2 linked regions of the Limnospira fusiformis SAG 85.79 genome follow. The protein of the gene in region 2 interacts with the protein of the main gene of each other region in a pairwise test. Links are inferred from orthologs where the notes say so. Each region holds a gene or a part of one and is shown on either strand. Other genes may lie near its edges.

Evidence for each region.
Region 1: the proteins of rpe (region 2) and eno interact in binary tests that used the Escherichia coli proteins (3 or more experiments, as listed by UniProt). The link is inferred for Limnospira fusiformis SAG 85.79 from one-to-one orthologs.

What each region holds. Positions count from the first base shown.
Region 1 is NZ_CP051185.1:4,531,137-4,538,776, forward strand. What follows is about bases 3,125-6,093. They hold eno (phosphopyruvate hydratase), read left to right. Parts: upstream 3,125-3,956; coding sequence 3,957-5,231; downstream 5,232-6,093. Other genes in these bases: HFV01_RS21530 (2-hydroxyacid dehydrogenase), read left to right, coding at 3,125-3,921; HFV01_RS21540 (DUF3082 domain-containing protein), read right to left, coding at 5,291-5,659; ispE (4-(cytidine 5'-diphospho)-2-C-methyl-D-erythritol kinase), read right to left, coding at 5,690-6,093. Also shown: ribosome maturation factor RimM, read right to left, coding at 1-402; HFV01_RS21515 (tetratricopeptide repeat protein), read left to right, coding at 478-1,773; HFV01_RS21520 (hypothetical protein), read left to right, coding at 1,805-2,338; HFV01_RS21525 (ribosomal maturation YjgA family protein), read left to right, coding at 2,341-2,742; more of HFV01_RS21530, read left to right, coding at 2,914-3,124; more of ispE, read right to left, coding at 6,094-6,637; 16S rRNA (adenine(1518)-N(6)/adenine(1519)-N(6))-dimethyltransferase RsmA, read right to left, coding at 6,679-7,503. UniProt on the Escherichia coli protein: Catalyzes the reversible conversion of 2-phosphoglycerate (2-PG) into phosphoenolpyruvate (PEP). It is essential for the degradation of carbohydrates via glycolysis.
Region 2 is NZ_CP051185.1:2,280,230-2,287,733, reverse strand. The notes cover bases 3,230-6,062. They hold rpe (ribulose-phosphate 3-epimerase), read right to left. Parts: upstream 5,081-6,062; coding sequence 4,379-5,080; downstream 3,230-4,378. Other genes in these bases: HFV01_RS10860 (LCP family protein), read left to right, coding at 5,895-6,062; HFV01_RS10865 (hypothetical protein), read left to right, coding at 5,257-5,646; HFV01_RS10875 (hypothetical protein), read right to left, coding at 3,547-4,167; HFV01_RS10880 (CHASE2 domain-containing protein), read left to right, coding at 3,230-3,524. Also shown: HFV01_RS10890 (lysophospholipid acyltransferase family protein), read right to left, coding at 1-342; HFV01_RS10885 (DUF928 domain-containing protein), read left to right, coding at 522-1,283; more of HFV01_RS10880, read left to right, coding at 1,287-3,229; more of HFV01_RS10860, read left to right, coding at 6,063-7,364; HFV01_RS10855 (hypothetical protein), read left to right, coding at 7,462-7,504. UniProt on the Escherichia coli protein: Catalyzes the reversible epimerization of D-ribulose 5-phosphate to D-xylulose 5-phosphate.

The DNA.
Region 1 (7,640 bases), 2.3 Mb from region 2 along the record:
TAACAAGTCATTTCCGGCGGGGATGACATCAATAACTGTACCGATCATGTCTTGGGTGTCTTGATTAAAGACTTCTAAGCCAATCAGGTCTAATACATAAAACTCATTATCGTCTAAATGGGGGCGCGCGCCATATTGAATGAATAGGCGACTATCCCGCAAGGCTTCCGCTTGTTCGCGGGTTTCCACCCCTACCATTTCAATAGCATAGAGTCCTTTTCCAGGAATAAACCTCCCCCCCAGAAGTTCTACGGGTGATGGTTCATTTTGTCCGGGTTTTTGTAGCCAGCGGGTTCCGGGTTCGATAAATCTTTCCGGGAAGTCAGAATTTGGATATACCCGCATCTCGCCATCTAAACCCTGAGCAGCTACAATTTTACCAATTTCGATCCAATCAGACATCTAGCCAGTCTCCTGAACCCCGACACAACACATGATAAGATTTCAGCATTTTAACCAGCATTGGCTTAGTAACTTATGACGCGGAGTTCTCGACAAGTTCCCATTTTCTCCCTACCGGGGGGAACTATCAAGCATCGTATCCCACAACAACAAGCTAGTTTAGCTGTGATTCCTATTCTACTATCTTTGGGTACGACTACAATTTTTGTGGAACCTCTACAGTGGGACGGGTCTAGGTCGAGTTCCCACATTGTAGCTCAGGCGGTAACTGAGTCGGACTGGGAATTGCGCGATCGTGTTCAAACTGAGGTAGATAGTTCTTTTCGCCGCACTCTGGCTTTATTGAATTTAGTGCTAGTGTTCCTATTTTTGCTCCCAACTATCGCGGGGGTGGGAGTCTGGTTTTTGCTGTCTAAGTTGACGGATCAAGTATTTATTGTTCAGCAAGAAATTGAGAGCCTGAAAGCTGATGCTATTGGTCAAATTGAACAGAGTATTAATGAGGCGAGAAATACTCTCTATCAATTGGAACAAAATACTACTAAGGCTGATGAAGCTATCGAGAGTCTCAAGGTGCAAACTATGATTCAAGTCCCTGAGTCGGAGACTGATGATTCCCTAGTCTCGCCAGTCTCGGAGACTACCCAAAACGCGATCGCTAATAATTCCGCTGGGATATCTGATGATTCTAATTCTCAGACTCCTGAGACGGCTGAGACTTCTGAGGATAAGGAAAAAGAACCGGAAACCCCTAGTCGTGATCGCATCATAGCTGAGGCTCATGAGCTGGCTAAACAGGCAGAAAAGTTATTTTTGTCAAATCAATTAGAATCGGCAGTAGATGCTTATAATCAGGCGTTAAAACTTGAGCCTAATTTGGCGGAAGTTTGGAATAATCGAGGGGTGGTGTTAACCAAACTCAAGCGCTATCAAGAGGCGATCGCTTCCTATGAAAAAGCCATCCAAATTCGCACAGATTATCCTGATGCTTGGAGTAATCGTGGGGTGGCTTTAGGGAAACTTAATTATTATCAAGCCGCGATTTTTTCCTATGACCGGGCGCTCGCTTTAAAACCTGATTATTTAGATGCTTGGAATAATCGCGGTCAAGCCTTGATGAATTTGGAACAGTATGACGAGGCGATCGCTTCTTATAATCAGGCTGCTAAAATTCGTCCTAATTTTTATAAAATCTGGTACAATAAGGCTCGTTGCTATGCCCTCACGGGGAATCGAGAATTGGCGATCGAAAACCTTAAACGCGCCCTGCGGATTAACCCAGATGCCGTGCAAAAGTTTGCTCAACAAGAACCTGATTTTGCCGGCATTTGTCAGGAACAAAGATTTCAACAATTGCTGAAAACTAAATAATTAAAGTTAGGTATTGGGAGATTGACTAAATATGATAAATTTGACTAAAACCTATCTCTATATGGTGGCAGGATGGCTGTTATTGATGGGTTGTTCGGGGGTATCATCCGCAGCTATACCGTCAGAAATTCAGGAATTAAACCCGACAGATATCTGGGCGCAAAATCCCTCTTTTATTAACCGTAACTCCGCGAGTCAACGCTTTTTAATTCAGAAAGAAGTTAACCATACCAGGAAACGGTTAAATCCTTTTTTGAATACATGGATATTGATAGCCGTGTTAATTCCTAGTACCATATCAATCACAATTTTAGTCTGGTTTTTCCGACAAGCACAACAGGTTAAAGCCTGTTGCCAAAACCTAGAAGCCTATAAAGAAGAAATCCTGGAACAGATTAGATATATGACCGAAAATGCTCAGGATATTATTGATGAACTTGATGCTACTGTCAATCTTAGCGAGGTACAAATAGAGGTAATTGCATCCCAGATTCAATCTTTATCTATTGAGGATGGCAGCAACTCTGCTTTTACTGTGGAAACCGAAAATTTAGAAGTTAAATAATCATGAAACGCTATCGCTTAATAATCTTGATGTGTTTAATAATTGTGATTCCCATTGGCTGGTTTAGTAAATTTTATAGCGGGCCATTTGATGGGTGGATTAACGATTCCGTATCCTCGATATTTTATGAGATGTTTTGGGTGTGGTTAGTGGCATTAATCTGGCCGCATCTTTCCCCCATATCCGTAGCGGTGGGGGTATTTATTGTTACCTCAATTTTGGAATTTCTGCAATTGTGGAATCCGCCCATTTTGGCGATGATGCGATCGCATATTATCGGGAAACTCCTATTAGGAACTACCTTTGATTGGTGGGACTTTCTTTATTATGCTATAGGTTGTATCTTGGCGGCTTTAGTATTAATTACTGTCCGAAATAAGATCGGACTCCCAAATCATCAATAATACTATCAAGATTTGCCTACAAAATTTCTGCTCAATAGAGATTTTCTTAATCTTTTTTTAAGTTCAATACCTTGACCTATCCCATATAATACGGTCAAGTAAGCAACCAAGTTAGGGCGATCGCCTGGTAAGCTAGTAGGGACAATTGTTGAAGAGGTTTATAACTTGACTATGAAAGTTGCTGTTTTTGGTAGCCAGCCCTACGATACTAAATTCTTTGATGCGGCTAATGCCCAAGGAGGAAGTCCCCATGAGTTAGTTTACTTTGAAACCAGGTTAAGGGCGAAAACCGCCTCCTTAGCCGCTGGTTTTCCGGTTGTTTGCGTTTTTGTGAATGATGAAGTAGATGCCACCACCCTAAAAACCTTAGCAGCCAATGGCACTAAATTAATAGCCCTGCGCTGTGCTGGATTTAATAATGTTGACCTGAAAACAGCAGAAGAAGTAGGTATTTCTGTAGTTAGGGTTCCAGCTTATTCACCATATTCAGTAGCTGAACATACTGTGGGTTTAATCCTTACATTAAACCGGAAACTGCACAAAGCCTATAACCGAGTCCGGGAAGATAACTTTACCCTGAATGGTTTACTAGGTTTTGACCTACATGGTACTACCGTTGGCGTGATTGGCACTGGCAAAATCGGGATGATTTTCGCTCAGATTATGCACGGTTTTGGCTGTCATCTTTTGGGTTATGATGCCTACCCTAACGATGATTTTATCAAGTTAGGAGATGCCCGATATGTAGATTTGCCGGAACTGTTTTCACAGTCAGATATTATCTCTCTGCACTGTCCCTTATTACCAGAAACCCATCACATTATTAACCAAAATGCGATCGCTCAAATGAAGCGAGGGGTCATGTTAATCAACACCAGTCGCGGACCTCTGGTTGATACAGTTTCTGTCATTGAAGGGATAAAATCCGGGATAATTGGCTACTTGGGAATTGATGTGTATGAACAAGAGGAAACACTTTTCTTTGAAGATTGGTCCGATGAAATTATCCAAGATGATACATTTCAGCTACTCCAATCTTTCCAGAATGTTGTGATTACAGGTCATCAGGCATTTTTTACCCAAAATGCCCTAACTGCCATTGCCGAAACCACCATGGCGAATATTAGTGAATTTGAGGAAGGCAAACCACTAACCAATCCGGTTAAACTACCTCATTAACCATCAAACCATCTTAATCAATTAAGGAGAAATTAATGTACATTGACGAAATTATTGCTGGCGAGATTCTTGATTCTCGTGGGAACCCCACCGTGGAAGCCGAAGTAATTTTAGAGGACGGAACCCGTGGGAGTGCCTTAGTTCCCTCTGGCGCTTCAACGGGAGAAAAAGAAGCAGCAGAATTACGAGACGGCGACCCGAAACGCTATGGCGGCAAAGGGGTTCTAAAAGCCGTTGAAAATGTCAATAATCGTATAGCCCCGGCTTTAGTTGGTATGGATGTCACCCAACAGCGGTTAATTGATTTAACCATGATTGAACTGGACGGCACACCCAACAAATCCCAAATGGGGGCTAATGCAATTTTAGCGGTTTCCTTAGCCGTAGCGCGCGCGGCTGCTAATTACTTAGGAATTCCCCTATATAGGTATTTAGGGGGCAGCAACGCTTGTGTATTGCCCGTTCCTTGCATGAATGTAATTAACGGTGGGGTTCACGCCGACAATACTGTTGATTTCCAGGAGTTTATGATTGCTCCCCATAATGCCCCCAATTTTGCGGAATCTATCCGTATGGGTGTGGAAACTTTCCATAGTCTTAAATCGCTGTTGAAAAAGAAAGGATTAAGCACTGGAATTGGCGACGAGGGTGGATTTGCGCCTAACTTAAAATCTAATGATGAGGCGGTTGAGTGTATTTTAGAGGCGATTACGGCGGCGGGATATAAGCCAGGTGAGGATATTTCCATCTGTCTCGACCCAGCCACTTCGGAATTGTGGAAAGATGGTAAATATCTGTTTTTCAAATCAGATCAATCTACTAAGACTCCTGAAGAAATGGCGGAATTGTGGAAAAGTTGGGCTAATCAATACCCGATTATTTCCATAGAAGATGGTATGGGAGAAAATGATTGGGATGGTTGGAAAGTGCTAACTAATTCCATTGGTGATAAGGTGGAACTGGTGGGGGATGATTTATTCTGTACTAACCCGGCTATTTTGGCAGAGGGTATTCAAGCCGGAATTGCTAATTCAATTCTGATTAAGGTTAACCAAATTGGGACTTTAACGGAAACTTTAGATACAATTGAGTTGGCGAAAAAACATAATTACAAGTGCTTTGTGTCCCACCGTTCAGGAGAAACGGAAGATACTACTATCTCGGATTTGGTGGTGGCAACTTGCACAGGTAAAATCAAAACTGGTTCGGGTTGTCGCGGTGAACGGACGGCTAAATTTAACCAACTGCTACGCATTGAGCGAGACTTAGGAAAGGCTGCTAAGTTCGCGGGTCGTGCTGCCTTTGTGTAAGGTATAATTAAGTAAGGCGAAATCGGTGGAGACCAGGGGTTGACTGTCTCCACTGTTCGCTATTTTTCAGAGGCGGAATTTTTTTGGGTTAATCGGACAAATAAGACTTGGACGGTTAAGGCTAATAAACCCAAAGAGGCGATGGTAAATATTCCGGTAACTAAGGCAGCACCCCCAATTACTAAGGTGCGAATGGCTATGGAAATTTGCAGGGCGGTTCGATTATCGGAATAGATGTTTTGGTTGGCAAAAGTGTGAGCGATCGCTGCTGTTAGGGAATACATGGCGATCGCAAAACCCCCAGAAAACAATCCTCCCATCAGCACCTGAAAGGGGTTGACTGATGATAAATCCGGCGATAAATCACGGCGAGACTGGTCGCCGGAATCAGAAGTAGAAATTGATGATTTTTCAGGCAGATCAGACATAATTGATGCACTCTCAAAAAATAGGCAAGTTTAAGATTCAGCCAAATGAATACCTGTGGAGACAAATTTAGTAGTCCACAATAATAAATTCTGATTAGCGATTTGATTTTGGACAGCATCGGAAACCCGGTCAGCTTCCGCCTGACTCTCCACTAAAGCGAATACGGTCGGACCGGAACCAGACATCATCGCGCCCAAAACTCCTTGTGCGATAAACGCATCTCGCAGGTCTGCGACTTGGGGATATTCAGGTAAAGCGACTTTCTCTAAATCATTGTGCAACAACTGACCAATTTTAGCCCCATCACGTTTCATAATAGCTGCTACCATAGGTCCTGAATGCACCCGTTGCTGACGACTTTTCAGATCATCGGCTTCAGAAATGTATGAACTGCTGAACTGCTGGCGGTAGGTTTGATAAGCCCAAGGGGTGGATATAGCGATATTACGGAACTTAGCGAGGACCACATATAAGTTATCTAAATTCAGCAAGGGTGATAGTACCTCTCCCCGTCCGGTAGCTAGGGCTGTTCCGCCACTGATACAGAAGGGAACATCAGAACCAATTTCAGCGCCTAGGGTTTGTAGTTCATCTTGGGTTAAACCGAGATCCCAGATTAAATCTAAACCGACCAACACCGCCGCCGCATTGCTGGAACCGCCCGCGAGTCCGGCGGCTACGGGTATTCGTTTGTTAATTTCGATTTCGATACCGCCATAACGCGCCATCATATCGGGGAATTGTTTAACCATCAAGGCTGCTGCGCGATAGGCGAGGTTACTATGGTCGTTGGGGAGGCTAGGGTCGTTGGAGCGAATGGTAATGGCATCTATACCAATAGGGTTAATGGTAATGCGATCGCTTAAACTGATAGTTTGCAGGACCATAGCCAGTTCGTGGAAACCATCGGGGCGCGATCCGATAATTTCTAAATACAAATTAATCTTGGCGGGAGCAATTAAGGTGACAGAACGCATTAGTAGTAGTGTAAGGTAACACAAGGCAAGTTTACCATTGATTATTGAGGGGCTAATAGCAAATTACTGAGTTGAACCCATTGTTGTAGGCTGAGGTCTTCTGCGCGGACTTGGGGGTTGATGTCTAATGTTTCCAGCAGTTGGTTTAATGTTTGCGGTTCTACCTGGCTTTTGAGGTTATTGCGTAACATTTTGCGACGGGTAGAAAATCCTAATTTAACTAGGGTCTCAAGAAGTTGGGGGTTTTGGGCGGGGGATGCTATGGGACGAGGACGCAGGCGGACTACGGCTGAATCGACTTTAGGGGGCGGATAAAAGGCTGTGGCGGGGACATGACAGATCCAGTCACATTCGGCTAAATATTGGACTCTGACTGATAAGGCTCCAAAGGCTTTGGAACTGGGTTTAGCACAGAGGCGCGCGCCTACTTCTTTCTGTACCAGTAGCACGATCGCATCAAAGGGTTTAACTGCCGGTTTAGCAATAGTTCCCAGTAACCCTTCGATGATTGGTCCGGTAATATTATAGGGAATATTCGCCACTACCTTATTGGGGTTTTGGAATTTGGGAAATCCGCTCAGGTATCCATTCAGGTCGAAGTTGAGGATATCTCCTTGTAGCAATAGGAAGTTATCGATTTTGCCAAATTTTTTGGCTAGTTGAACACAAAGATCGCGGTCAATTTCCACAGCTACCACTGAGCTGACCTTGGGGAGTAGCCGTTCTGTTAATATACCTGTTCCCGGTCCAATTTCCAAGATGCGATCGCCCAGAGATAGATCCGCAGCTTCTAGGATATGGTTCAGGGTCGCAGGACTGCGTAGCCAATGTTGAGCAAATCGTTTCCGAGGTTGGGGGGAAGGCATAGTTCAGGTAGGTCCACGATACTGCGATGATTAGGATATCAGGAATTAGCCATCAATTGGTTTTTCTTGATTCCCGTGGTCCTAGCCTAGGTCTGAGAATTTGGCGCAATTGCATCAAAGTTTACAGAAATCTCCAA
Region 2 (7,504 bases):
AATACCGCGATCATAAATAAAATGAAAATGCACGGGGTCCTGAAGGTTGACACCCTGAGATTTTGCCAAGGCTGGAATACGTCGCCAAAATACCTGGGAAAGGGCGATGGGGTCATTGGGGTTGGGATGACGAAAAGCAAGGAGGAAGCGAATTTTTGAGGCTTGGAATTGTTGGAATAATTCAATGATGCGATCGCCTTGTTCTATCTGAATATCAGCGATCGGTGTTTTCCCGGCCATCCAGAGAGGCATCAAGATCTGGCACAGTCGCAAAACCAGAGGGTTAAACTTGGGGGGGAGAAATTCTAGGGGGGGTTGGGCGTAGGTTTTAGTTTTGGGCATATAATGTTAGGGGATTTGACTACAAGGTTCGGGAACGTGCCGATTATGCTATGAGTCTCTAAAATAAATTAGTGCTGTTTTTACCAACTTGAATTGAAAAGATTAAACTAGGGTCATCAGTTGAGTGCATCAGTTGTCTGTAAATTGGCTCAACGGATTATGGAGGTATATAGTTTTACATGAAAATCAAATTTTGGCGTGGGCGGACACTGTTAACGGCGATCGCATCTACTATATTAGCGATCGCAACTCCCCTTTCCATGACCACAGCCCTAGAATTTCCACAAGGTCCAAGTCGCCAGCCACCTCAGTCAACCGCTGGGGGAGGAACCCGAGGGAATGCCACCACCATGGTCGATGGCACTTGTGACAACAACAGTGATTTTCTCATCCCCCTATTACCCATAGGTTACGAGGTCTTAAAGACAGCTTCCCCCAATCCCACCTTTTTCCTGTACGTTCCGAAAACCAAAGCCGAAAAGGCTGAATTTTTGGTGCTAGATAGCCAAGGTCGCGATGTCTATGTTGGAAGTTTCGCCACACCTGCACAAGGGTCTATTATGAAAATTAGCCTACCGGAAACCGTTTCCTTGAGAGTGGGAGAAACCTACACCTGGCAATTTTCCCTATTTTGCGATCCTAATCAAAGGGATTTAGACGAATCCATCACCGGGGCTATTGAACGGATAGAATTAGATGACGAACACAGAGCTAGAATTGCCGCCGAAACTGACCCCATTGATCAAGCCATACTGTATGCAGAACAACAGATGTGGCCGGAAACTCTCCTGATAGCGTTGGGACTGCGAGAAACCCATCCCGAAATTTGGGAACAGTTGATGGAGTCCGTAGGATTAAAAGATATCGCCTCTGAACCGATCGCCCCCTGTTGTCCCCCAGAAACTGAGGAAACTGTGGGTTCGGAAATCGAAGCATCCTAACTAATGTTCAAAACCATTAGAGAACGATTCTGGAATTGGCGGGTTGTCCTGGTGACGACCCCCTCTGTCACCCTAGCCGTGATTTTATTACGGCTAACTGGTGTTTTGCAAACCTTGGAATTGGGGGCCTATGACCAGTATATGCGCTGGCGGCCCCCAGAAGCCCGTGATAGTCGCATTGTCATCGTTGGTATTGATGAGGATGACCTTAAATTTATTGGTCAGGGTTATGTACCAGATGGGGTCTATTTTGAGTTAATCCAACGACTCAATGCCATGAATCCTAGGGTAATCGGATTAGATATTTATCGAGATTTACCCTTTGAACCTGGCCATTCCCAATTGGTGCGGCTTTTTGAAACTACAGATAATCTAATTGGTATTGAAAAAGTTATAGGTGATCACTTTTTTAGTCGGGTGGGACCCCCTCCCGCCTTGGCTGCTAGAGGACAAGTTGGGGCGAATGACCTGATTGTTGATCAGGATAATAGGGTGCGTCGCGCTTTGCTATATTTACCTAGAGAAAATGGGGAAACTGTCCATAGTTTTGCCGTTCATTTAGCCCTGAGATATTTAAATGCAGAACCTGACTTTTCCGTTGAGATTGTAGAAGGTACAGATAATTGGTGGAAATTTGGTGATGTCGTGTTTGTTCCTTTTGAGGGGAATGATGGGGGTTATGTGCGCGCCGATGATGGTGGCTATCAAGTTTTACTTAACTACCGAGGACCTAGCCAGCATTTTGAAATTGTCTCCATGCGAGATATTTTTGAAAACCGGGTAGCCTCAGACTGGGGAAGCGATCGCATTATTTTAATTGGTTCCGTCGGCGAAAGCATGAAAGATTTATTTTCTATCCCCTACACCCTAGCGCCTGATCAACGCATGACTGGCGTAGAAATTCATGCTAATATTGTTAGTAAAATCATCAGCGCCGCCCTGGAAAATCGACCTCTGATTAGAACTTTACCAGAAGTTGTCGAGTGGCTATTGATTATGTTCTGGTCTGGTCTGGGGGCGACCTTGACTTGGCGACTACGCGACCCCACTAGAGTCGGACAATTCCTATTTAAAAGAGTTGTGATTTTGGTTCTGGCTGGGGGTATTTTATTAGGCTTTACCTGGGTCGCTTTTTTAGGCAGTTGGTGGTTGCCTGTTGTCCCTTCATCCATCGCTTTGGTGGGTTCTGTAGCCGTAATTACTGCTTATATTGCTCGTTCAGCATCAGATATCCGTAAAACTTTTGGTCGATATCTCAGTGATGAAATAGTTGCTAATTTGCTGGAACACCCAGAGGGATTAAAAATGGGTGGAGAACGTCGTAAAATCACTATTTTAACCTCCGATTTACGGGGTTTTACCGCGCTTTCTGAACGCTTACCACCGGAAGAAGTTGTGCAGGTGCTGAATTTCTATTTATCCTATATGGCTGATGTCATTACCCATTATCAAGGGACAATTGATGAATTTATGGGGGATGGTATTTTAGTGTTATTTGGTGCGCCTACCCTGCGCGAAGATGACCCGGAAAGGGCCGTGGCTTGTGCCGTAGCCATGCAATTGGCTATGGCTCAGGTAAATGAACAAATGGAGAAGTGGGAATTACCAGCTTTAGAAATGGGAATTGGCATTAATACCGGGGAAGTTGTCGTTGGTAATTTGGGTTCGGAAAAACGCACCAAATACGGAGTTGTAGGAAGTCATGTTAATCTCACCTACAGAATCGAGTCTTACACCACAGGCGGACAAATTATTATTTCCGAAGAAACCCTAAATTGTACTACTCCTAATTGGGTCAAAATTGATGACAAGAAATTGGTACAACCCAAGGGGGTGAAAAATCCCATAGCTATCTATGAAGTCTCTGGAATTGCCGGGAAATATAACCTATTTTTACCTAAAGAAACCGAAATATTTTATTCTTTGTCTCAGCCGATATCATTACAATATACCGTCTTAGAAGGTAAGCACGTTGGCGAAAACCTATTTTCTGGGCGGTTATTACAACTCTCCGATCGCAGTGCTTTAATAGGTGCAGAAGATGGTACAGACTCTTTACCGCTGGTGTTAACTAACATCAAACTGAATCTGAAATCATCTAACTTGGAACTGCGGGAAGATATCTATGCCAAGGTATTAGAAAAACCAGCAGAACCGGGTAAATTTTATATTCGTTTCACTTCTAAACCTCCTGTAATTGAAGCTAAACTTAATGATATTTACCAGATGATTAAAGGCTAAATCAGATTAGGTATCGGGAAAATTAAGGAATTCCGTCAGTAATTTGGGCTACTTCCTGACGGCGATCGCTCCAAATTTCCATGGCTGTGGCTGCTTCCTCCAAGTCGGAAAATTCCGGCATTTGTCGTTCAATTTCCGGGGCCAAATTATCGAGAGATTCCAGACTTTGGCAGTGTTTCAGAATCACCCGCCAACCTTCCAGCCATTGTTGACAAGCCTGCTGGTGTTCGCGAAGGGGTGATAGATTTTCTTCTTCCTGAATTCTGATAAGTTCTTGTTGTTTGAGTTTCTGGGATTGTTCCGCCCAAGCCGATCGCCACGCTTCTATTTTGGGGGAATTATAGTGTTTCGAGTAGCGTGAGATTTCTGTGCTAAATATTTCCCCCAGAAGATCTAGGCGATCGCGATCGCGCGTCTCCCTAATAGCTGCAATTCCTTGTTCCACCCACAGAGGGAGAACCCGAAAACTAACTAATGTGGCCCTCATCCCTAGGAGTTTAACCCAAATTTGATGTGTCCAGAACTCTAGGCGATCGATTTGGCGAGGTGGGACTCCCAGATAAGTAGCCACCTCCAACCAAACACGGGCTAAAGGCCATTGGCGGGGATTGATGATGCCTGATGTGATTAGTGTTTGAGCCATACTTTCTTAGATAACCTAGATTCTGAAGCCATGCCAATCCTAACTCGATGTCCACATTTAGTAGCTCAACAGGAAGGCTCACCCATAATAACTCACTATGTGGCGTGTGATTGCATTTATCGAATCAAGGGATTAGGGGGAGCGATTTTAGCAAGTCCCTAGTAGGATACTCCCAGATCACGCCCCCCCTGAGTTCACTCAAACTAGGACTTTAGACCGTCGCTAATTCAGGAGTAGGGCGCTTACTATTACGAATACCGGCGATCGCTTCCGAATAATTATCAGCATTAAACACCGCCGAACCTGCCACAATAGCATTAGCTCCAGCTTCCAACACCTGCCAGGTATTATCAATCTTCAGGCCGCCATCAACTTCAATCCAAGGGTCAAGACCCCGCTCATCGCACATTTGGCGCAGTTGACGAATTTTAGGAACCACAGTCGGGATAAACTTCTGACCTCCGAAACCGGGGTTGACACTCATAATCAACACCAGATCGCACACATCCAAAACATACTCAATCAAATCCAGGGGAGTAGAAGGATTTAATACCACACCGGACTGTTTACCACATTCCCTAATCAGGTTGAGAGTCCGGTGGAGGTGGGGGGAAGCATTATGTTCAGCGTGAACCGAGATAATATCAGCCCCAGCCTTAGCAAAATCTTCAACATACTTCTCTGGTTCCACAATCATCAGGTGAACATCCAGAGGCTTTTTCGTAACCGGTCGAATAGCATCAACAATCAGGGGACCAATGGTAATATTAGGGACAAAGCGACCATCCATAACATCAACATGAATCCAATCTGCGCCAGCCTCATCAACGGCGCGAATTTCTTCTCCAAGACGACTGAAATCTGCTGATAATATAGATGGGGCGATAACAACTGATTTTTGGGATTGGCTCATAGCGATTGTGTTTCCTCCAACATCTGGTCTTTTTATCCAGTGTATCAGAATTTGCTGACCCCAAGGGACAAACAAAAAAAGTGCTTTTGCCATCCCCGCTGGTGATTTCCCTAGGGAATATCTTCCCATACCGACCCCAGCCATCCAACCTATCAGCCTGGAGATGAGGATATCTTATGCGGCATGATCCTTACCAACCCACCGATAGAATATCTATCCAACAATTTGTGTATTTAATTCCCGTGTTGGGCTTTGTCCCCGCCATCTGGACTTTGTATCGCCATCAGGGTACACCCCAAGAACGCGCTACCTGTCGCTTAGTGGTGACTTTAGCATTTAGCTGGTTGATTGGCAATTTACTTTTGCGCGGTGGTGCTAGTCTTGCGGAAATCCCCGAACTACCTGTGTTGTTCACTAGCAGTGTCCTGACCACAACTTACTTTTTAGTTAACTTTGGCTTAATGGTGCGTCTATGGAAAGATAAACCCCTATGGTTGCCAGCAATCAGTCCTTTTGCCGAAAAGGTTATGCGTCGTTATCTGCGGGATAATCCCCCTAACTCCTGAGTCTCTTAATATTACAGGACCGGTAGATTTTGGTGAGTTGTATATCCTGTTAGCGCTGGCTGATGCTGAAAGAATGGATTATTCTGGCGGCTCTGATTACTCCCCATTGATCTACCCACTACTGATAGCTAACCATTGCTAACCAGGGCGATCGAAGACTACAATTGATGAGTAGTCAATTGATCTCAAAATTTCTCGGAAGTGTCTGTCAACTCTTTGTATATTAAAATTGGTGTGTGAGGAAGCCTGTGTCAAATCATCGAATCAAACGGCAAAAACCACTTAGATCTCAACCTTCTCGACCTATTCTGAAAAAGTTCACCAGGTCTAGCCCCGCCAAATGGCTTGGTATTGGTATGGGTTTAACTGGAGTGGCTATGATTTCGGCAACGGCCGGAGCCTTGCTGGCTGTTTCCTTATCTTCAACTCCCCTCATGCAGGAAAAGTTAACACCTGAACAAGAGGCGGTTTTTTCTAAGGGTGAAATGGCGCGGGTGAATATGCGTTTACCGGAATTAACTCGTCCGGTAAATATTCTGGTTTTGGGTATTAAAGTTTTAACCTCCGATTTAGATGAACCGCCAGAAGAAGACCTGGGATATCATGCGGTGGTAGACTCCTTTAAGGGTCTTTCTGATACCATGCTTCTGTTGCGTTTTGACCCTAATACTAATAAGTTAAAAGTTCTTTCTATTCCTAGGGATACCCGTACTTTTGTCAAGGGACGGGGGATGACTAAAATTAATGATGCTAACTACTATGGTGGTCCGGCACTTAGCGCTAAGTCCGTCAGTGAATTGATGGGCGGTGTCGGTATCGATCGCTACGTTCGCGTTAATGTCTTGGGCGTTGAAAAGCTAATTGATGCCTTGGGAGGAGTCACCGTTTATGTTCCTAAAGATATGAGGTATCAAGATGATAGCCAACATCTTTATATTAATCTGAAAGAGGGTGAACAACATCTTGATGGTGATCGTGCTTTACAGTTTTTGCGGTTCCGATATGACAATTTAGGTGATATTGGTCGGGTACAGCGTCAGCAAATGCTGATCCGCTCTTTTATTAACCAAGTTTTAGATGTGAGTACCATCTCCCGTATACCTCGGTTAGTGTCCATTATTCAATCTCATATTGATACAAATTTGACCTTAGAAGAATTGGTGGCTTTGGTGAATTTTGCCGCCCAGGTGAGTCCCGATGATGTACAAATGCTTATGGTTCCTGGACAGTTTAGTGACCCGAAAGAGTATAGGGCTAGTTATTGGCTAGCAGATTATAGTCGCCTTGATGCCATGGTGACCAAACATTTTGATTTTGGTCATAACCGTTGGAGTTTTGATAATGTTGATCCCAGGGATTTGAGAATTGCTATCCAAGACAGCACTGATGATTCCTATGCCGTTGATGATTTCATGTCTTCTCTCAATAGTAAGGGATATTGGAATCTGAGACTGACAAGACCCTGGAATCAACCACTTGATGTCACCCGTATTATTGCTCAAGATGGCGATGTCAGAGGCGCACGAACTATTCAGGAGGCTTTGGGATTTGGGGAAGTTGTGGTGGAAAGTACCGGTCATCTACAGTCCGATATTACCATTCAGGTAGGATTGGATTGGCTGGAAAAATACGAAGCTAAATTTCAGGAGGAAACTGAGCCACAATTACAGATCGAGGATGATTTCGGCAGCTCCCGACGGCGACTGTCTGGACCCTAAAACCTATGGTAACACCTTTTTGTCCCGGTTCCCTTGCTTCCTGGTCTGTTCAGGGACTATCCTGGAAAGTAGATGAATTTGACAGCGAGATAACCTGATGAGACTTTGGCAAGTTTGGTGGCAGAATCTGGTTTATCTAA